DNA from 3 places in the Cellvibrio fontiphilus genome. Region 3 is predicted to be linked to each of the others. Evidence: predicted binding sites of a transcription regulator. Region 3 holds the regulator's gene; each other region holds the start of a gene.

Region 1 (6,844 bases), on a different contig from region 3:
ACTGGCGCGGCTGTCCAACCTGACTCCCCAAGCGGTTACTCGCATTATTGACGACCTTGAAGCTGCCGGCCTGGTTGCCCAGCGCGGCAAGTTGCAGCGTGGTTTGGGGCAGCCGTCCACCATGTACAGCATCGACCCCAAGGGCGCTTTTTCCATTGGTGTGAATGCGGGCCGCAACGATATCCAGATATTGCTGATGGACTTTGGCGGCAATGTTATTAGCAAGATTGCCCACGAGTTCAGCCTGCCAGACCCGGATTTTCTGCTCGATAAAGTGGCTGAGGCAGTGATGCAGTTGCAGGCGCTGCTAAGCCCCGCAGAACAGGCGCGATTGGTGGGTGTGGGGCTGGCGATGCCCTGGTTTATGGGCGGTTGGCAGCAGGAGCTGAATATGAGCGATGCCTTGGCGGCGCGCTGGAATTCACTCAAGTTTGATCAGGCATTGGCGACCCGGATTAGCTTGCCGATTTTTATTGAAAATGATTGCTCGGCTGCCGCTATCGCCGAATTACAGTTCGGTTTAGGTAATCAGGTTAAAAACTTTTTGTATGTATTTATCGGCACCTTCGTCGGCGGCGGCGTGGTGTTGCAAGGCAATTTGGAGAGCGGTGTACATGGCAATTCCGGGGCCTTGGCCTCTATGCCGGTATCACCCTCCACACTGGATTCCTGCCCGCCAGCCAAGGGGCCATTTGAGGTATTGGCGAATCGCGCGTCCATTTATGTATTGCGCCGGCACCTGAAGGCGCGCGGTTTTGCCATTAACAACATCTCCGAACTGCCCAATGTGTTGCCGGCGGCCCAGGCCGCTGTGGATGAGTGGATTGAAGACTGCGCCCAGGCGCTGACCTTTGCGATTTTCTCAGCCACCGGTGTACTGGATTTTGAGGCCATAGTGCTGGATGGCAACCTGCCGCGCGTCATAGTGCTAAAACTGGTTGAGCGCCTGCGGGTGATGATGGCCGAGCTGACCCCGGCGGGGGTTTATTTGCCCGATGTTTTTTGTGGGATTATCGGCGTGGACGCCCGTGCGATTGGCGGCGCCATACTGCCGTTTTATGCCAATTTTTCACCGGACACCACGGTGATGTTAACCAACCAGGGCGGTGGCGAGCAGCGGTAAATCACCCTGCTCCCGGCTGTGACCTGAATTTTTATTGTCGTTTAAGGGGAATGACTGTGTTGCAGCTGAAAGATAAGTGGGTGTGGGATTTCTGGTTTGCAGTCGATGGCACCGACTACCATATGTTTTATTTGCAGGCCGATAAGGCATTGCAAAATCCGGATTTGCGCCATTGGAACGTGTCCGTAGGCCATGCGGTTTCGCCCAACCTGCGCGATTGGACAGTCCTGCCCGATGCCATAGCACCCACCCAAGGCGACGATACGGCGCCAGATTCTTTCACCACCTGGACCGGCTGTGTCATCAAGTCGGGCAATGAATGGTTAATGTATTACACCGGCACCAAACGCGCGGAAAAAGGCCTGGTGCAGCGGGTGTGTCTGGCTAAATCCCCTGATTTGATTCACTGGGCCAAACACGAACAAAACCCGGTGGTCGAGCTGGATGAGCGCTGGTATGACGGTTTGAAATTGGAGTACTGGCACGATGCCTCCTGGCGCGACCCTTGGGTATTTAAAGACCCGCAACAGGATCTTTACCACATGCTGGTGACCTGTCGTGTCAACCGTGGCGAGCCGGATGGCCGCGGCGCCATAGGTTATGCCTCATCCACCAATTTGCTGGACTGGACAGTGGGCGATGCCTTCCTCGCCCCCGGTTGGTTTGGTGAAATGGAAGTGCCGCAAATTGAACAAATTGGCGGCCGCTACTACTTGTTTTGCTCGGTATCCACCCGTTTCCACTCCGCCAGCCACAAGGCTGAACCTGGCTGCGAGCCGCAAACCGGGGTGAAGTATTTTGTCGCCGACTCACTGCTGGGGCATTACACCACCCTGGGCAATGGCTTCCTCACCGGGCCAAAACAGGATGGCCTCTATTCCGGCCGGTTGATTAACGGGCCGGATGGCGATTGGTACTTGATGGCATTTATGGGCAACGATGCCAATGGCCAGTTTATCGGCAATATCATTGACCCGATTAAAGTTCTGGTAGGCGCGGACGGCATATTATCGTTGCACGATTAATCGGCTTTCATTCCAATCCTGGAGTCTTCCTCAATGCCCGCTTGGCGTCTCGCTGGCGGGCATTTTTTATTGCAGATGCTTTTTAACTTTTCCCAGCAAAAAGCTGAGCCTGCAACTTGTTTTTATTAAATCACAGTGCTTTAATAAGTTGCATTGAGAATGCAAGTCGAATGACACGGGAATCCACAGGAACAGATATGTCGCGAGAGGTTCAAGCAGTTGATGCAGGTTTGATTGGTGCTATTGAAGCCGGTGGAACCAAATTTAATTGTGCGTTGGCGGATGCTCAGGGCAAGGTGTTGGCGCAAGCCGCCTTCCCAACCCTCACGCCGGAAGTGACCCTGGCGGCCGTGCGCGATTTTTTTACCGCTAACCTGCAGGCGCACCAAGCAACACTGGCGGCCATCGGCATAGCGAGTTTTGGGCCGGTTGAGTTAAACCGCAGTGCGCCCCAATACGGCTTTATCACCAAAACGCCCAAGGCGGGTTGGTCGAATACGGATGTCTGTGGCTATTTCCGCGCCGCGTTCGGCGTGCCCATCGCTTTTGAAACCGATGTGAACGGCGCGGCTTGGGGCGAGTTAGTGGCCGGTGCCGCGCGCGACTGCAGCAATTTTATTTACGTCACTGTGGGGACTGGCATAGGTGCCGGCATAGTGGTGAATGGCAAGTTGCTGCAGGGCGTCACTCATCCGGAAGTGGGGCACATGCTTATGCCGCGCGCTTCACTGCAAGACGATTACCAAGGCTGCTGTCCGTTTCACACCGGCTGCCTGGAAGGTTTGGCCTCCGGCACGGCGATTAATAAACGCTGGGGTATTAACGGCAAAGACTTGCCCGATGACCACGCTGCTTGGGATTACGAGGCGCATTACCTGGCAACTATGTGCGTGAACTTAACCCAGTGTTTTGCTCCGCAAAAAATTATTTTGGGTGGTGGCGTGATGGATAAAAAATTGCTCTTCCCATTAATTCGCAACAAATTTCTGCAATTGATTAACGGCTATGCGCCTGAATCAATTCTCGCGCGGGTGGATCAGTTTATTGTTCCCACCGGGCTTGCCGGCCAAGCCGGTATTGTGGGGGCAATTGCACTGGCGCAGCAGGAATTGCAGCGCGGGTGATGAGTTTTATTTGTTAGCGGTTTATTGATTTTTTTATGTAATGTTTTTTAGTTGTTCGATTGCTTGTTGTTTGTCCGCTTGTTTTTTTTGCTCGTCCAGCTTGTCGTGGCAGACTCGTCTGCCTTTTGCGCCCGGTAGGTTTTCCTGCCGGGCTTTTTTATTGCAATCTGCCAAAAAAATTTTCAATGTGTTAAATAATTTTTGAGTAACGAATCTGTTGTGAATCCTGCCTGGCTTTTTGTAAGTATTCGTCAAACACCATGCACACACGGCGGATAAGCAGGCGGCCTTTGTTGTGCACCTTAATTCCTTCTTTATCAATGCCAAGCAAGCCGTCTTCCTCCATAGGTGCGAGTTGCGCGAGTTCGCGAGCGAAATAACTCTCCGGCTCTATGTCAAATAATTGCGTGACTTCAGCGAAATCCAATTCGCAGTGACAAATCAGGCGGTTGATTATGAAACGGCGCAGTTTGTCTTCGTCATTCAAGGTAAAACCTTTGTGGATTGGCAATAATCCCATATCCATCTTTTGTTGATAGGCGTTGAGTTCCTTGGCGTTTTGCACATACACGTTGTCGATCATACTGATGGAGGAAACGCCCAGTGCCAGCAAATCGCAATCGCCGTGGGTAGAGTAGCCCTGAAAGTTGCGCTGCAATTTTTTGGCGTCTTGTGCGCGCGCCAAATCATCCTCCGGCTTGGCAAAATGATCCATGCCAATATAGCGGTAGCCCGCTTGCTCCAGGGTGTGAATGGCAAAGTGTAGCATGTCCAATTTTGCTGCCGGCGAGGGTAAATCCTGCTCGTTAATTAATTGCTGGCTCTTGAATAAATGCGGCATGTGGGCGTAATTAAAAATGGATAAACGATCCGGATTTAAATCGATCACTTTCTCTAAGGTGTCGCGCAAACTATTGAGTGTTTGCAGTGGCAAACCGTAAATTAAATCCATACTAATGGATTGATAATCCTGTGCGCGCAACTCGCGGGTCAAGTCGCGTACCTGCGCTAAAGTGTTGTAGCGATTCACTGCCTGCTGCACACGCTCATCAAAATCCTGCACGCCCATGCTCACGCGATTAAACCCCAAATTGCGCAAATGTTTCATGGTACTTGCGCTCACGCGACCTGGGTGAATCTCTACGGAAAATTCGCCCTGGTTTTCATCCGCCAAACGGAACAAGCGGCGTGTTGCTTTCATCAGTAATGACATTTCCTCATCGCTAATGTAAGTGGGTGTGCCGCCGCCCCAATGCAATTGTTTGACGAGTTTTTGGGTATCAAATAAATCCGCGTAAAGCGCCAATTCCTGGATCATGCGCTGCAGGTAAGGTAGGGCGCGGCTTTTATTGTTGGTCACAATTTTATTGCAGCCGCAGTAGTAACACAGGCTCTCGCAAAAGGGGATGTGGAAATACAGCGACAGCGGGCGCCCGGCGTGGTTACTGCGGGTAATGGCATTGCGCAGTGCGGTTTCGCTAAAGGCTTCGGTAAATTGTGGCGCAGTGGGGTAGGAAGTGTAGCGCGGGCCGGCCAGATCATAACGCTGCAAAAGTTGCTGATCCCAATCCAGCGGCTGGGTAAAAAGTGACATGGCAATGCTCTCCAAATAATTTATGGGTCATGGTAAAACCTGCGCTTTGGAGTGACTTGATGTGGATCAAGCCTATAATGCCTGCGCGCGTAATAATCGCGCGCCAGCGTATTGTTGCATCACCTCATTTTGTAGTTGCCAGAGCCATGACTGAACCTGCTTCCCTTTTTGATACCACCTTTTTCAGCGAACAACTCTTTGATCAGATCGCCGATGCCTTGGCGGATACCGGTTACCTGGTGTTGGATAAACCGCTGCCCCAACCGCTGCTGGATGGTTTGCTGGCGAATTTGCAACAGCAACAGGCTTCATTGAATCCGGCCGGCGTGGGTAGGCAGGGCGATTACCAGCGCAATGAGCAGATTCGCGGCGACAGTATCCAGTGGTTGGAACCGGGCGATCCCGCTGTCACGGAATTTTTATCTGTTATGGATAAACTGCGTGAAGCCATGAACCAGCGGTTGTACTTGGGGCTGTTTGATTACGAAAGCCACTACGCCGTGTATGAACCGGGCGCCTTTTATCAAAAACACCGCGATGCTTTTCGCGGCAAACCGGGGCGCAAGTTATCCAGCGTGTTGTATTTAAACCCGGACTGGGACAAGCATAATGGTGGTGAGTTGGTGCTCTACGATGAGGCAGGCGATTTGGAATTGTTTCGCGTTGCACCAGAATATGGCAGGCTGGTGTTGTTTTTAAGTGAGGATTTCCCTCACGAAGTGCTGCCCGCCAAGGTGCGGCGCCAGAGTATTGCGGGTTGGTTTCGTATTAAACCGCTTTAGCCGTTACTTTGGTGGCGCGGCCTGTGGGTTGGCAGCTTTATTGCAACAGCAGCATGTAGCCTGCTGAAATTCTCCGGGGAAAGGAGAAATGGACACAGGGAGGAGGCTTCGGCGGGCGCAATAACAAAAACGCATGCAGAGCGAGGCCGCGATGTTGAAGGAAGTCACTATGAGTGAAATGAAAATAGATTGGCAGGATTACCACTCTGGCCATTTCTATGACGAATTGATTCGCGCCCCCGGTGAGGCTCGCCCGGAAACCCGACACCTCGCGCAGTATCTCGCCTCGCTTAGCGGCGCCGAGTTGCAAGAGCGCAAACTCTCCGCTGAACTCGCCATTAAAACCATGGGCATTTCGTTCACGGTTTACAGCGATGCCGGCAACATCGACCGCGAATGGCCCTTCGATATTATCCCGCGCATTATTCCGCAACGTGAATGGCAAAAAACCGAGCGCGGATTAATCCAGCGTTTAACCGCACTGAATTGTTTTATCAACGATATTTATAACGATCAAAAAATTATTAAAGATCGTGTAGTGCCTGCTTACCTGTTTGAAGATTCGGTCAATTTCCGCAAAGAATGTATCGGCATGAAACCCGCCTATGGTGTCTGGTCGCATATTTGCGGCAGCGATTTAATTCGCGATGACAAAGGTGAGTTTTTAGTGCTGGAGGACAACCTGCGTGTGCCCTCGGGCGTTTCCTATATGTTGGAGAATCGCAAGGTGACCAAACGGGTTTTTCCCGAACTGTTTGAAAACCACAATATTGTGCCGGTCACCGAATACCCCAATCAATTATTCGACACACTCGCATCGCTATCACCACGGCAATCCGAGCGCCCGGAAATTGTGGTGCTGACACCGGGCATTTATAACTCCGCCTATTTTGAGCACTCCTATCTCGCGCAACAAATGGGTGTGGAGTTGGTGGAGGGCAGCGATTTGGTGGTGGACAGTGACGACTGTGTGTATATGCGCAGCATCGACGGCTTAAAACGGGTGGATGTGATTTATCGCCGCATTGACGATTTATTTTTAGACCCGGAGATGTTCAACCCCGATTCGGTATTAGGCGTGCGCGGTTTAATGCGCGCCTGGTTAAAAGGCAATGTCGCACTGGCCAATGCACCAGGTGCCGGCGTGGCAGATGACAAAGTCATCTACACCTTTGTGCCGGAGATGATTAAATATT
Region 2 (6,844 bases), on a different contig from region 3:
CCTCCTCTTCCTGTTCCGCTTCAAACACGACCGAACAGGCTGGGTCTATCACCATTTCCAGAAAGGCGATGTGGATCGGGGTGAGCATCATCGGCAAGCCCATGAGCAGCGGCAGTATGGCGAGGCCGGCGATGGGGATGTGCACCGCCACGATAAATTCGATGGCTTTGCGCAAATTGTCGTAAATGCGGCGACCGAGGCGGATGGTTTTGACGATGGAGCCAAAGTCGTCGTCCAGCAGGACTATAGAGGAGGCCTCGCGCGCTACGTCGGTGCCGCGCCCGCCCATGGCGATGCCAATGTGCGCGGCTTTGATGGCGGGGGCATCGTTGACGCCGTCGCCGGTCATGGCGACGATTTCGCCGTTGGCTTTCAGGCACTGCACCAGTCGCAGTTTTTGCTGCGGGCGGATGCGCGCAAAAATCGAGGTGGTTTTGACCCGCTCCGCCAGTTCGGCATCGCTCAGTTGTTCCAGCTGGTCGCCCACCAGCACCTCGCTCGGCGGCAGCCCCGCTTGCAGTGCTATGGCGCTGGCGGTGGTGGCGTAGTCGCCGGTAATCATAATCACCCGGATCCCAGCGGATTGGCACTCGGCCACGGCCGCGGGCACCGACTCGCGCAGCGGGTCGGCAAAGGCGAGCAGGCCGAGGTATTCAAAGCGCAGTTCACGCGGCGATTCGGGTAACTCCCCTGCCGGCACCGGAGTGTGGGCCACCGCCAGTACCCTCATGCCCTCACTGGCGAGTTCGTTGGCCTGGGCGCTGAGCGGCGCCAGCTGTTCCGGGCTGAGCTGGCAGAGTTGGGCGATAGCTTCCAGTGCCCCCTTGCTATAGGCATGGAGGTTATTGTCGTGTGGGTGCTGCAGGATATTAGTGGTGGCAAACAAGTCGGGGCGCAGGCCATAGGCGCGTTGCAGGCTGGCGCCTTGTAAGCGGGTCAGTGCGGCGTGGCTCTGCGCCAGCCGATGTACCGCCACATCCATCGGGTCGCTCGGCACCAGCGGGCAGGCGAGCAAGGCGGCATCCAGCAGGGTTTTGCTGGCCTCATCCAACGGCAATTGCATGGCTGCGTACCAAGAGTGAGTCTCGACTACCAGCGCCATTAGGGTCATACGATTCTGGGTGAGGGTGCCGGTTTTGTCGGTGCAGAGCACGGTAGTGGCGCCCAGGGTTTCGATGCTCGCGGCGCGGCGGGTCAGCACCCGCGCTTGTGATATGCGCCAGGCGCCCATGGCCATAAACACCGCCATCACCAGTGGGAACTCCTCCGGCAGCAGCGACATACCAATCGCAATGCCGCTCAAAATCGCCTCCAGCCAGGAGTCGCGCAGCAGGCCGTAAAGCACTACCACCACCAGCGCCGCCAGCGCGCCGATCAGGGCAAAATCGCGCACTAACCAGCGCAGTTGCTGCTGCAGGTGCGCCTGTTCGGTGTCGATACTGCGCAGCGCCGTGCCTATATGCCCCATCTCGGTATCAAGGCCGATGCTGGTCACCTCCGCGATGCCGGTGCCGCGCACCACCAGCGTGCCGGCATAGATGCGCTGGTTGTCGGCAATCGCCTCGGCTGTTGTGTTTGGGGCTTGGGCGATTTTGCCCACCGAGACCGATTCGCCGGTCAGCAGCGACTCATCCACCAGCAATTCCTGCGCGCTGAGCAGGCGCGCATCGGCCGCCACCCTATCGCCCTCGTTCACCACCAGCAAATCGCCGCGCACCACTTGGGTGCCGGCGATGGTTAGCCGTTCGCCGCTGCGAATCACCAGCGCGCGCGGGCTTGCCAGGTCGCGCAAACTCTCCAGCACCCGCTCGCTGCGCGATTCCTGAACGAGGGTAATGCTCACCGAAATAGAGGCAAACACCAGCAGCAACAGCGCCTCGGTGGTATCGCCCAGCAGCCAGTAAATCAGCCCGCCGCCGAGCAGCAGCGCAAACATAGGCTCGCGCAGCACATCCAGAAAAATGCGCAACAGGTTGCGGCTATTGGCTTTGGGTAACTGGTTCAGGCCATCGCGCTTTAAACGCCGCGCCGCTTCCTCATGGCTCAGGCCTTGTAAGGTCTCCGGGTTCATCAACACCACTCCGCTGGTTGGCAATTAACCAACCATAGTTGGCGATGGGGCGGGTGTCTATGATGTGGATCAGTAACAACCAAGGGTTTACCCGCCGCCGCCGCGTGGTTATGCTTGCCTCACTTAACACTTCCCCCTTAATCATTAGTTGCGTTCGATGCCCAAACTCCCCCCTCACTATGCCTTTGTGGCACTCGTGTTCTGGCTGCTCAGCAGCTGGGCGGGGGCGCATGGGCATTTTTGTTTTGATGGGCAGGAGCCGCCGATTTCGGTGCATATGCATCTGGATGGCCATGAGGTGCATGACCATCACCCGGATGAAGTGCATCAGGACGCGGATATAGAACTGGGTCAATCGGTATTGGCGAAGCTGAGCAAGGTCGATTTGGGATTGGTGTTGCTTGCCGCCCTGGCGCTGGTGTTGTTGATACTGCCACGCGCCCGTTTCCCGCATTTTTATTCAGGGTTTTACCCGCCTCGCTCCCCCCACTGGCGACCTTTACTGCGCGCGCCGCCCTTTACTGCCTGATTATTTATCGACCTTGTGGCTGCTGCCGATGCAGTCGCGTTTGATAACCTGCGCCTAACTGGCGCAAACAGGCAGGAACTTCGATGAAAACTCGTTTATTAACACTGGTTTTGTTGGCCAGTGCGACTTGCGCTTGGGCGCAGGACGCGATTCGCTTGCAAGATGCGCTGGCCGCCAGCTTGCAGCACAACCCGCAGTTAGCGGGCTACCAATTCCGCCGCGCTGCCTTGGCTGGCGAACACACTAGCGCCGCTTTGCGGCCAGAAGTGCGCCTGCACAGTGAACTGGAAAATGTCGCCGGGTCGGGCGATCTGGCCGGTGTGGATGGCGCGGAACTCACGCTCTCTTTTGCCTCGGTAATTGAGCTGGGCGATCAGCGCGATGCCCGCCTCGGTGTCATCACCGCGCGCCAGCAGCAGTTGATGACTGAACAGCGGGTGGCGGTGTTGGATCTGGTGGCGGCGGTGAATTACCGGTTTATCGCTCTACTGGCCGCGCAGGAGCAGTTGCAAGTACAGGAGCAGGCGCAGCAGCTGGCGCAGTCCTTAGTAACTAGCTTAAGCAAACGGGTGCAGGCCGGTCGCGCGCCGCAGGAGGAGTTATTGCGCGCCCGCGCGGCGCAAGCCAAGGCGGCGCTGGATGTCGGTCGCGCCCGCCAGCAAGTCCAGTTAGAAACACTAAAACTCAGCGCCTATTGGGCCGATAGCACCCCGGATTTCACCCGCGCCGAGGGTGATTTGTATGCGCTTACTAACCCGCAACCCTTTGCAAGATGGCAAGAGCGCCTCGCGCACAACCCGGATTTGCTGTTGCTAGCCGACGAGAGTCGCCTGCGCGCTGCTGAACTGCGCAAGGCCGAAGCTGAGGGGCAAATCAACCTGGGCTGGAATGCCGGGGTGCGCCAGTTGCAGGCGACTGACGATACCGCGCTGGTGGCGGGCATCAGTATTCCGCTTGCGAGCGGTAAACGCGCCAGCGGTGCCATCAGCAAGGCGCGCGCCGAGCAGGATGCCGCCAACTTCGCCGCCGATAGCGCCAAAATCCAGCTGGAAGCCCGCCTTAAACAAACCTACAGCGCCCACGAACAGGCCTTGCTGGAGCTGTTCAGCCTACGCGATCAAATCCTGCCACTGCTGCAAGACGCCCATCGCGCTACCAGCGCCGCCTTCGAGCAGGGGCGCTACAGCTCGCTGGAGCTGGCCCTTGCCCAGCGCGAATTGCTGGAGGCCCGCGCCGCGCTGATCGACGCCGCCCTGCGCGCCCATGAAACCCGCATTGAACTGGAGCGTTTGACCGCGTCCGCTCCTATCGACCCAACCCGATTTGATGAGACAGCCCAATGAAATTAATGAAATTATTGATAAACACCCTGTTACTGGCCGCGAGCCTCGGTGTGTCGGCACAGCTTTTTGCTTCAGGCGATCACGGTCACGGCCATGATGAGCACCATGAAGATGAGCCGCAAAAAGGTGCCCACAACGGCCGCTTGTTAGCAGAGGGCGACTTTGTGGTCGAGCTGGCGATTTTTGAACAAGATGTACCGCCCGAATACCGCGCCTGGGCGACGGTGGATGGCAAATCGCTAAAGCCGAATGAATGGACATTAGAAGTGCAACTCACCCGCTTGGGTGGTGAAGTGAATCGTTTTGTATTCACCCCCGAGCAGGATTTTCTGCGCGGGCAAGGTGTGGTGGAGGAGCCGCATTCGTTTGATGTGGAGGTCACCGCCAGCTACAAAAACAAACGCTATCGCTGGGCTTATCCCTCCTATGAAGGGCGGGTGGTAATGGCGCCAGACGTTGCCAACGCTTCCGGGTTAACCACCGCTATCGCGGGTGCCGGGGTGTTGCAGGAGCGCATCAAACTCTACGGCAATATAGTGGCCGACCCGCTGCGAGTCAGCCACATTCAGGCGCGCTACCCCGGCCTGATCCGCTCGGTCAAACCCAGCATAGGTATGCGCGTAACCGCGGGTGAGGTGATCGCCAGGGTGGAATCCAATGAAAGCCTGCGCGAGTACCCGCTGCTGTCACCTATTGATGGCACAGTGGTGGAACGCCACGCCAATGCCGGTGAATTTACCGCCGACCGGGTGCTGTTTAGCATCCTCGACGAGCGCGTATTGGAGCTGCATTTGCAAGCCTTTCCCGCCGATGCCGCCAAGGTCAAGCCGGGGCAGGCGGTGCTGATCAAGGCCGATGGCCAGCAGGCCGCGACCAAAATTGAATTCATCACCCCCCGCCACGGCGATACCCCTGCGCTGGAAGTCCATGCGCCGGTGGATAACAGCGCGGGCAACTGGGTGCCCAACCAAGCCGTGGAAGGCTGGGTGGATGTAGCACAAACGCCGGTGGATTTACTGGTGGATAACCGCGCCCTGCAAAGCTTTCGCGATTGGACGGTGGTGTTTATCCAGATTGGCAATAGCTACGAAATTCGCCCACTCGAACTGGGGCGCAGCGATGGTCAATTCACTGAAGTACTCAGCGGCCTAAAAATCGGCGACAGCTATGTGGTGGAAAATTCCTTTTTGCTCAAGGCCGATCTGGAGAAATCCGGTGCCGCGCACGATCACTAGGGAGCAGCGCAAATGATTGAAGTTATTTTACGCACGGCGATTGAACGCCGCTGGCTGGTCATGTTTGCGGTGCTCGGATTAATCGCCCTCGGCCTGTGGAATTACCAGCGCTTGCCGATTGATGCGGTGCCGGACATCACCAATGTGCAGGTGCAAATCAATACCGAGGCGCCGGGCTATTCGCCACTGGAAACCGAGCAGCGCATTACCTACCCGCTGGAAACCGCGCTCGCGGGTTTGCCCAAACTCGCCTACACCCGTTCGATTTCGCGCTACGGTTTGTCGCAAGTCACCGTGGTGTTTGAAGAAGGCACGGATATTTATTTTGCGCGCAATTTAATTGCGGAACGCCTCGCGCCGATTAAATCCGCGCTGCCGGAAAATATTGAACCGGTGATGGGCCCTATCGCCACCGGTCTTGGCGAAATTTTTATGTATACGCTGGAGGCGCGCGACCCGCAACAATTTGATGCGATGGCGTTACGTGAATTGCAGGATTGGTTTATTCGCCCGCAATTAATGCAAGTGAAAGGTGTGGTGGAAATCAATTCCATTGGCGGTTACACGCGGCAATATCACATTACCCCCGACCCGGTGAAATTATTGCAGTGGCAATTGAGTTTTGAGCAGGTGGTGAATGCGCTCAAGGCCAATAACCAAAATCGCGGCGCGGGTTTTATTGAGCACAATGGCCAGCAATTATTAGTGCGCAGTGAAGGCCAATTAAAAAATATCAGCGATATTGAAAATGTCATAGTCACCAATGCCCAAGGCGTTGTGGTACGTATTGCGGATATTGCCCAGGTCGCGATTGGCAGTGAACTGCGCACCGGTGCAGCCACCCAAAATGGCCGCGAAACTGTGCTCGCTACCGCGCTTATGTTAAAGGGTGAAAATTCGCGCAATGTGGCGCGTGCGTTGGCGATGAAATTGCAGGAAATAAATCGCACGCTGCCGGAAGGAGTGACAGCGATTGCGGTGTACGACCGCACCACACTGGTAGAAAAAACCATTCGCACTGTGCAAAAAAATTTGCTGGAAGGTGCGCTGCTGGTGATTGCGGTTTTATTTTTATTGCTCGGCAATTTGCGCGCGGCCTTAATCACCGCGGCGGTAATTCCCATCACCATGTTAATGACCATTACCGGCATGGTGCAGGCCGGTGTCTCTGCCAATTTAATGAGTTTGGGCGCGCTGGATTTTGGTTTGATTGTGGACGGAGCAGTGATTATTGTGGAGAACTGCATTCGCCGTTTGGGTGAAGCCCAGCGCGGCGGTCATTTGTCATTAAAAGAACGTTTGCAACTCGCCTATGAAGCCACCAGCGAAGTAATTCGCCCGAGTTTATTTGGGGTGGGCATTATTACTCTGGTGTACTTGCCCATTTTTTCGCTCACCGGTGTGGAAGGCAAAATGTTTCACCCTATGGCCACCACCGTGGTCATCGCCTTAATTGCCGCGTTAATATTGTCGCTCACTTTTGTGCCGGCAGCGGTGGCACTGTTTATGAACGGCAAGGTTGCCGAGCATGAAAACCGCTTTATGCGCGTTGCAAAAAATGCCTATCGCCCGCTGTTATTAATGGCACTCAATAAACGCGCTTGGGTATTGAGTGCGGCAGTGTTGTTGGTGGTATTTAGCAGCTGGCTGGCCACCCGTTTGGGTT
Region 3 (6,844 bases):
CGGATTTTGCGTGACCGGCGCTAAACCGTTCGCCGCCAAATGAGCATCCCCAGCCAACCAAATCCAAAGGAAAACACCAGCCCAATAAAATGACTTTTGTTTATTCCCACCGCGACAACCGCTTGGTTGTTATCCTCAGGATTTACATAAACCGGTATCCGGTCGCCATTTTTTAAGCCGGCAGGCGGGCGACTGATACCAAACCCGACCCGGGTACCGCGAAATTCCCTGCCATCAATCTCGTAGCGATACGTCAGCCAACGGCCTCCGTAGTAACCACTGGAGAATCCGCTACGTATTTCGTTGGTTACTACCCCCGTGTGCACAGGCCAACTTGCCGCCGCCGAGCTTTTTGCCATGTTGCGCGTACTGGATAAAAACAACATCACTGCAGCAATAATGCACAAACCAAAAAAAATCGAGCGCAACCGCTGGTATTTAATCTCTATTTCCTGACTCATCATGTTCCTGCCCGGTATTCTTTGCTGATCAATATACATCAGCGGAAATTGCTGCATTTAGGCTTTGTTTTTCTTTACCACTGATCATTAAACAAACCGAACCGCATGACTTATCAAATGTATGTTCTGAAAAATGGGAGGCCTGAATATATATTATCGCGCCATAAAAATTTAAACCTATACTCTTAAACAAGTTACACACTGGAGAAGCAATACAGCAACCGGACAGTTGCTGCAGGAACAGGATAAAAGTTGGAGACTTTTTTGAACCTATTACATCACTACCGCACATTATCCCCTACCCAGCTCTGGCGACTTGGCAGTCAACGGGAAAAAGCCCTTATTTTTGGTGGTTGGTGTGCACTGGTACTGGCGAGTGTTGCACTCGGACTGTTATCAGTCATGAACAGTTGGTCGGGATTGCCACTTGCGTTTGGCGGGGTCACTGTTTACCTCACCGCTTATCCCACACTCATTATCTGTTTGTTTCTCACGCTTACCTGCGGCTGGCGCTGGGGCGCCATACCGGCGTATTTATCCACTTTGGCACTCGCGTTTTATTCCGGCATGCCCTGGCACTGGGCGATAATCTTTGCCTGTGCCAATCCCTTGGGGTTTGCAATTATGGCAGTGGGGTATCAAGCCATTCCCGTCAGTAAAAAGCTGCGCGATTCCAATTCAATCCTGTTTTATATCCAGCTGAGTTTTGTAGCCAGCATATTCAGCTCAAGTGGCGCGCTTATTTGGTGCTACACCAACCATATTGATCGCACAGGCTTATTAGCCATCTGGCAGGGCTGGTGGCTGGGCGGGTTTCTCCAGAGCGTGCTTATTGTTGGCCCACTACTGGCTGTTACCTGGCCATTTATTACGCGCTGGCAACACCGCCACCCCAAATATTGGCGGGCAGCCAGTGGCAATGTTCGCCGCTCAGTGCTGCGGCTATTGGGTGCCATATCCACCAGTGTGCTGGTTTATGGGGCGGCCACCATTGAATTGGCAGATGCAAACCTGAATCAGGCTCTCGCCGCGAATCCTTCCGCAGTGACAGATGCCATCTCGGTATTACAGCAGACGACCTGGGTATTTTTCTGGGTGTTTGCGATGATAATTTTGTTCATCGCCTTCTTTGGCTATCAACTATTCACCCGGTGGCAGCAATCCACCGACAAGTTGCTGCGTGAACTGCACAGCGCCAATGAGCGTCTGGAAAGCCTGGCGCAAATCGATGGGCTGACGGGTTTATTAAACCGTCGCACCATGGATGAACGCCTGACCAAAGAATGGCAGCGCGCCAAAAGAACCGGCAACGGCAGTGCGCTAGTATTGCTGGATATAGATCACTTCAAAAACATTAATGATCGATATGGCCACGCAGCAGGCGATTTGGTCATCCGTACTATCGCCGGGGCAATTCAGGCTGAAGCCAGGGGCATGGACCTCGCCAGTCGCTATGGCGGTGAAGAGTTCGTGATTTTACTGCCCCAGACCGACACCAGTGGCGCAGTACAATTTGCCGAGCGAATACGCGCTCGTGTGGCTACTGCTGTCGGCTACCACGAAACCCATACCTTACAAGTGACCGTCAGTTTGGGAGTCGCTATTTTTTCACCGCAAGACAACAACTTTAACCAGTGGCTAGCGCGAGCTGACCGGGCGTTGTACGCCGCTAAGGCTGCAGGGCGCAACCAAGTGATGGTGGCAGATTAATCCAGCAATCCCCAGTAATAAAAAAACCGCACATAGAGTGCGGTTTTTAGAAGGTTGCCTGTCGAGCGACAGGTCAAACTAGCGAGACGAATTAGAGACCAATTACGTTTTCCGCTTGCGGACCTTTTTGGCCCGGCTTCACATCAAACTCAACACGCTGACCTTCAGCCAGGGTTTTAAAACCCGAACCACTGATAGCGCTGTAGTGTACAAATACATCTTGCCCGGCTTCACTTGCGATAAAACCAAAACCTTTGGATTCATTAAACCATTTAACGGTACCAGTACTTCTAGCCATAATTAACCTCGGTGTTTTTAATAAAAATGAATACTCCACAAGGGATTAAGCTGGTGAATTCAGATCTTACTTATGAAAAACAGAACGAGGTGCTAATAGTTTTACTGCTAGAACAACGATGCGACTTACCATAAATAATGCTGCTAACTGACCAGCAGATCCAATATATTATCGAGCCAACTGCAAGTAAAGAGGCTCTTTTAGCAAACCAGCCTTCTTTTTGGTTATAAGCCGACATCAATAACCAGTGTTGCCCCAATACCGATATTTCCGCTCACATTTGAGCTAAATCAACTATTTACCACCTCCAGTAAAGCTGCAACAATCCCTTTTTATCTGGTGGTGCAAGTGCTAGCACCATGACTATTAATCGAGGTGCCGGCGCCATGACAGTTAATCAAAATATCGTAAAAACCCAAGATGCAAACTGTCCTCACGATAAACGAGTCAGCTGCGGTAATTGCCGGCTAAATACCATTTGCCTACCTATCAGTTTGCACATTGAGGATATCGACCGCCTAAACGGTATCATCCAACGCGGTAAGCCTTTGCAAAAAGGCGATTATCTCTATCGCGCCAATGACCATTTTCACTCGGTTTATGCAATACGCTCCGGTGCGGTAAAGGCGCTGACCCTGAGCGATAATGGAGAAGAGCAAGTCACCGGTTTTTATTTGCCCGGAGAAGTAGTGGGCATGGATGGCATAGCTGACAACCGTTACACCAACTCCGTAATCGCACTGGAAACCGCATCTGTGTGCGAAATCCCCTTCAATCGGATGGAAGAATTAAGTTTACAAATACCTAATTTGCAACGTCACTTCTTCCAACTTATGAGCCGTGAAATAACCCAGGACCAGCAGATTATTACCTTACTCAGCAAAAGCAGTGCCGAAGAGCGCATAGCCGCATTATTACTGAGTATTTCCAGCCGCAATAGCCGCCGACAACTTTCGGCCAATGCATTCCGCCTGCCCATGTCACGCACCGACATAGGCAATTACCTGGGTTTAACCATTGAAACCGTCAGTCGTATTTTCACTCGCCTGCAAAAGCAAAATGTTATTTCAGTCGATAAAAAAGAAGTACTCATTACCGATATGGAATTACTCCGCAATATCGCTAATGGCGATGGCCACTGCTAAATTGCAGCATAAAACTTTCATGAGAATCCGTAATGATTAGCAACCCGCGTTTGCAAGCCACCCTCTCTGCGTTTGATAGAGCCAACCTGCAAGACCCCAATACTGAAATAGTGGACGGCAAGCCTGTTGCCAAAGAATGGATTTACGGGCAGCGAATGAGCAAGCAGCTGCAAGTATTTTGCCCCCAAGCTTCAGAGGCACTGCAGCTCGCCGCTCGCAGCCAGCATATTTGTCGCTGGAAAATACCTCGCGCTGACTATCCTATGGATCGTGCGGGTTACAAAAGATGGCGACTGGATCTTGCCCAATTACACGGTGAAATAGCCGGCAATATCATGGCTGAAGAAGGCTACGATGAAACCATGGTCGCGCGCGTGAAAGATCTGTTGCTAAAACGCAGTTTGAAGCGCGATGAAGAAGTGCAAACACTGGAAGATGTTATCTGTCTGGTATTTATTGAATTTTATCTGGAAGATTTTGCCAGCAAACACGATGAAACCAAACTGATCGATATCATCCGGAAGACCTGGAACAAAATGTCAACCAAAGGTCACGAAGCCGCATTGAAATTGCCATTACGCGATGAAATGTTAACCTTGGTTGGCAAAGCACTTAGCACCGACAACTGATCTCTATTGCTACAACCCTGTTGATCCAATTCTTGGCGTAAATTATTAAAAAGGAAACCACCGTGTACCTAGCTCTAAAACACCTGCATTTAACCTTCGTTGCTCTCTCATTATTGATTTTTGTAGTGCGCGGCCTCTGGTTATTTATGCATTCAACCATGCTTGACAAAAAACTATTCAAAATAGCACCACATATTATCAATACCATTATGTTGGTGAGCGGTATTATTTTGGCTGTACATCTGGGCATGAAACTCGGTGAGCATACTTGGCTGATGGCTAAAATTATCGGCTTGATTGTGTTTATTATTTTGGGTGTGGGCGCATTCAAAGTTCGCCATCCGCTTGCGCAAAAAATACTCTGGGTAGATGCCCTGGTTGTTTTTGCCTATATCGTCAGTGTGGCAATCACTAAAAGTCCAATGGGATTCCTCAACTAAAAGGACAAACACGTCAGTGGCGGTTAGACGCCGCTGATGTGTCATCCAGAGGCTGCAATACGCAATTTCACCCTCACCTCGCCTTTGCTAAAACACTGCATTTATCAAGTACTTATCCCTTTCTCTTCCCACCTTTAATTACCCTGTGCAAGAACAATACATTTATTTGCATTTTTGGATATTTGAACCATATTTAGATCAAGAAGTAATTAATAAGGTTGATTTTATTTACAATACTTGACGTTTTTTAAAAAGTGATTTATATCACGTATCTGCTGTTTAGCTTTCCAATAACTTTAATAATCGGCGAACTCTATGAATAAAATAATCTCGACCATTATCCTTTTTTGCTTTGCTCAAATGACATTTGCGTGCGATGAAACATGCAAACGCACCAAAGCTGAAGCGGCAAACAATATTAAATTTGCCACCTATCTCAACGCAAAATACTGCAAAACCACCGGTGTGGATTTTTTGCTTCAGGGGCGTAAAAGTTTACAAGCTTATCGTGAAAAACAACTGCCAACGGCGCATCGCGGTGGAGCTAAAAATATCCGCAACTTTATTCTGCAACGCAAAGACTGGCTGCAAGAGTGCGACAATTACCTGCAGTTAACTGAACAGGGCCGTATTTTTCGCGATAAAGAAAGTACGGAAAAAATTCTTGGCTCATTGACTACTACTGCTGAGGAACTGCACAAAATCATGATGCGGCCACGTGCGGAGGTCGAGAGTCTGGAAGTGGTTACCGCTCCGGCAGCACAAAAATTTGATGAATTATTCAAGCATGTAGACACGCACTACCTTGAGCTACAGCGTCGCGGCTTGCTTTAAATAGTTATTATTTACCCCATAAAAAAAACCGGCGAATTTACGCCGGTTTTTTTTATGGGTATCGAACGAATCAGGATTTCTTTTTTAGCGAAAGCACAGGGCGCTCTGGTTTGTCCGGGCGCTCAGCGAATTGGCGAGCGAGTTCTTCACGGGCCTTTATCGCTTCTGTCTTGGCAGTTGCCGCGGGACTAGACTGCCAGGATTTAGGTGCACTACCACCGGACTTCGCCAAAAACTCCAAGCCGGATCGCAATAACCGCGCCTGATCGACAAAACTGATGCCCTCAGGAAACTTACCTGGATAAACATCGCTCGGATCCTTGGGATTACCTTCGATGCGGATACTAAAACCGCTCGCATGAGTTGCTGTGCCAGCGGCCAAATCAGCCACCCAATCCTCAAAATTCATAGATACCACTAATACTGATTAACGAAAGGCTGCATTAAAACATAAATTATTTATGTGACAAAATAGCGTTTTACTATTTCTTGTCCATGTAAGGCAACAGGTGATAGCGCCGCACCATTAGCCATTTACTGCTGCTGCATTATCGGCAGCTTGGGATTTACGGCGCTGCTCTTCACGCATCTCCAATTTCTGTGCGCGACGCAACTGCCGTTCTGGAGGCAATACACCTATATGCCCCTGATTGCGCTGTTTGGCCAACTCGATTTGTTTTTGACGTTCGGCGAAACGGGTCTTTTGTTCAACGGTAAGCTTGTCGTAACAGCGCGGGCAGCAAACTCCCAACATGTAACGATCAGACTGTTTATCTTCCTCAGTAATCGGGTAACGGCAGCCATGGCATTGATCATAAACGCCTTTTTCCAATTTATGATTCACCGCCACACGGTTATCAAACACAAAACATTCGCCGCGCCACAGGCTCTCTTCCTCTGGAACTTCCTCCAGATATTTGAGTATGCCACCTTCCAAGTGATAAACCTCTTCAAACCCCTGCTCTTTCATGTACGCAGTGGACTTTTCGCAGCGAATACCACCAGTGCAGAACATGGCAACTTTTTTGTGTTTTTTCGGGTCAAGATTTTCTGCAACATAAGCCGGAAACTCACGGAAGGTTTCCGTTTTTGGATCAATTGCCCGTTCAAACGTGCCAATTTCATACTCGTAAGAGTTACGGGTATCTATGACCACTACATCGGGGTCACTGATGAGCGCGTTCCAGTCTTGGGGTTTTACATAGGTGCCCACAATTTTTTGAGGGTCTATGCCGTTAACTCCCATAGTGACGATTTCTTTTTTGAGCTTAACCTTCATGCGATAAAAAGGCTGCTCTTCATAAAAAGACTCTTTATAACTGAGATT

What was found. The regulator FNR, encoded in region 3, switches genes on or off when oxygen is low (the NO sensors DNR and NnrR bind a similar motif). The targets are predictions, from matches to a motif close to TTGATNNNNATCAA.
Region 1: hemN (oxygen-independent coproporphyrinogen III oxidase) is a predicted target of FNR. The motif match lies at 4,923-4,936, and genes of this name have one in related genera.
Region 2: ACFODX_RS04035 (cation-translocating P-type ATPase) is a predicted target of FNR. The motif match lies at 2,131-2,144, and genes of this name have one in related genera.

The regions. Positions count from the first base shown of each region.
Region 1 covers NZ_JBHRTF010000001.1:349,133-355,976, forward strand. Annotated here, with positions in the region: gene ACFODX_RS01540 (ROK family transcriptional regulator) at 1-1,123, shown strand, start outside; gene ACFODX_RS01545 (hypothetical protein) at 1,180-2,148, shown strand; gene ACFODX_RS01550 (ROK family protein) at 2,346-3,272, shown strand; gene hemN (oxygen-independent coproporphyrinogen III oxidase) at 3,463-4,866, opposite strand; gene ACFODX_RS01560 (2OG-Fe(II) oxygenase) at 5,013-5,648, shown strand; gene ACFODX_RS01565 (circularly permuted type 2 ATP-grasp protein) at 5,827-6,844, shown strand, end outside.
Region 2 covers NZ_JBHRTF010000002.1:508,106-514,949, reverse strand. Annotated here, with positions in the region: gene ACFODX_RS04035 (cation-translocating P-type ATPase) at 1-2,071, opposite strand, end outside; gene ACFODX_RS04030 (hypothetical protein) at 2,229-2,600, shown strand; gene ACFODX_RS04025 (TolC family protein) at 2,684-3,943, shown strand; gene ACFODX_RS04020 (efflux RND transporter periplasmic adaptor subunit) at 3,940-5,178, shown strand; gene ACFODX_RS04015 (efflux RND transporter permease subunit) at 5,191-6,844, shown strand, end outside.
Region 3 covers NZ_JBHRTF010000006.1:247,916-254,759, reverse strand. Annotated here, with positions in the region: gene ACFODX_RS14970 (hypothetical protein) at 1-14, shown strand, start outside; gene ACFODX_RS14965 (DUF3592 domain-containing protein) at 21-464, opposite strand; gene ACFODX_RS14960 (GGDEF domain-containing protein) at 726-2,171, shown strand; gene ACFODX_RS14955 (cold-shock protein) at 2,263-2,469, opposite strand; gene fnr (fumarate/nitrate reduction transcriptional regulator Fnr) at 2,856-3,614, shown strand; gene ACFODX_RS14945 (DUF4202 domain-containing protein) at 3,647-4,243, shown strand; gene ACFODX_RS14940 (SirB2 family protein) at 4,306-4,683, shown strand; gene ACFODX_RS14935 (hypothetical protein) at 5,044-5,517, shown strand; gene ACFODX_RS14930 (hypothetical protein) at 5,588-5,926, opposite strand; gene trhO (oxygen-dependent tRNA uridine(34) hydroxylase TrhO) at 6,044-6,844, opposite strand, start outside.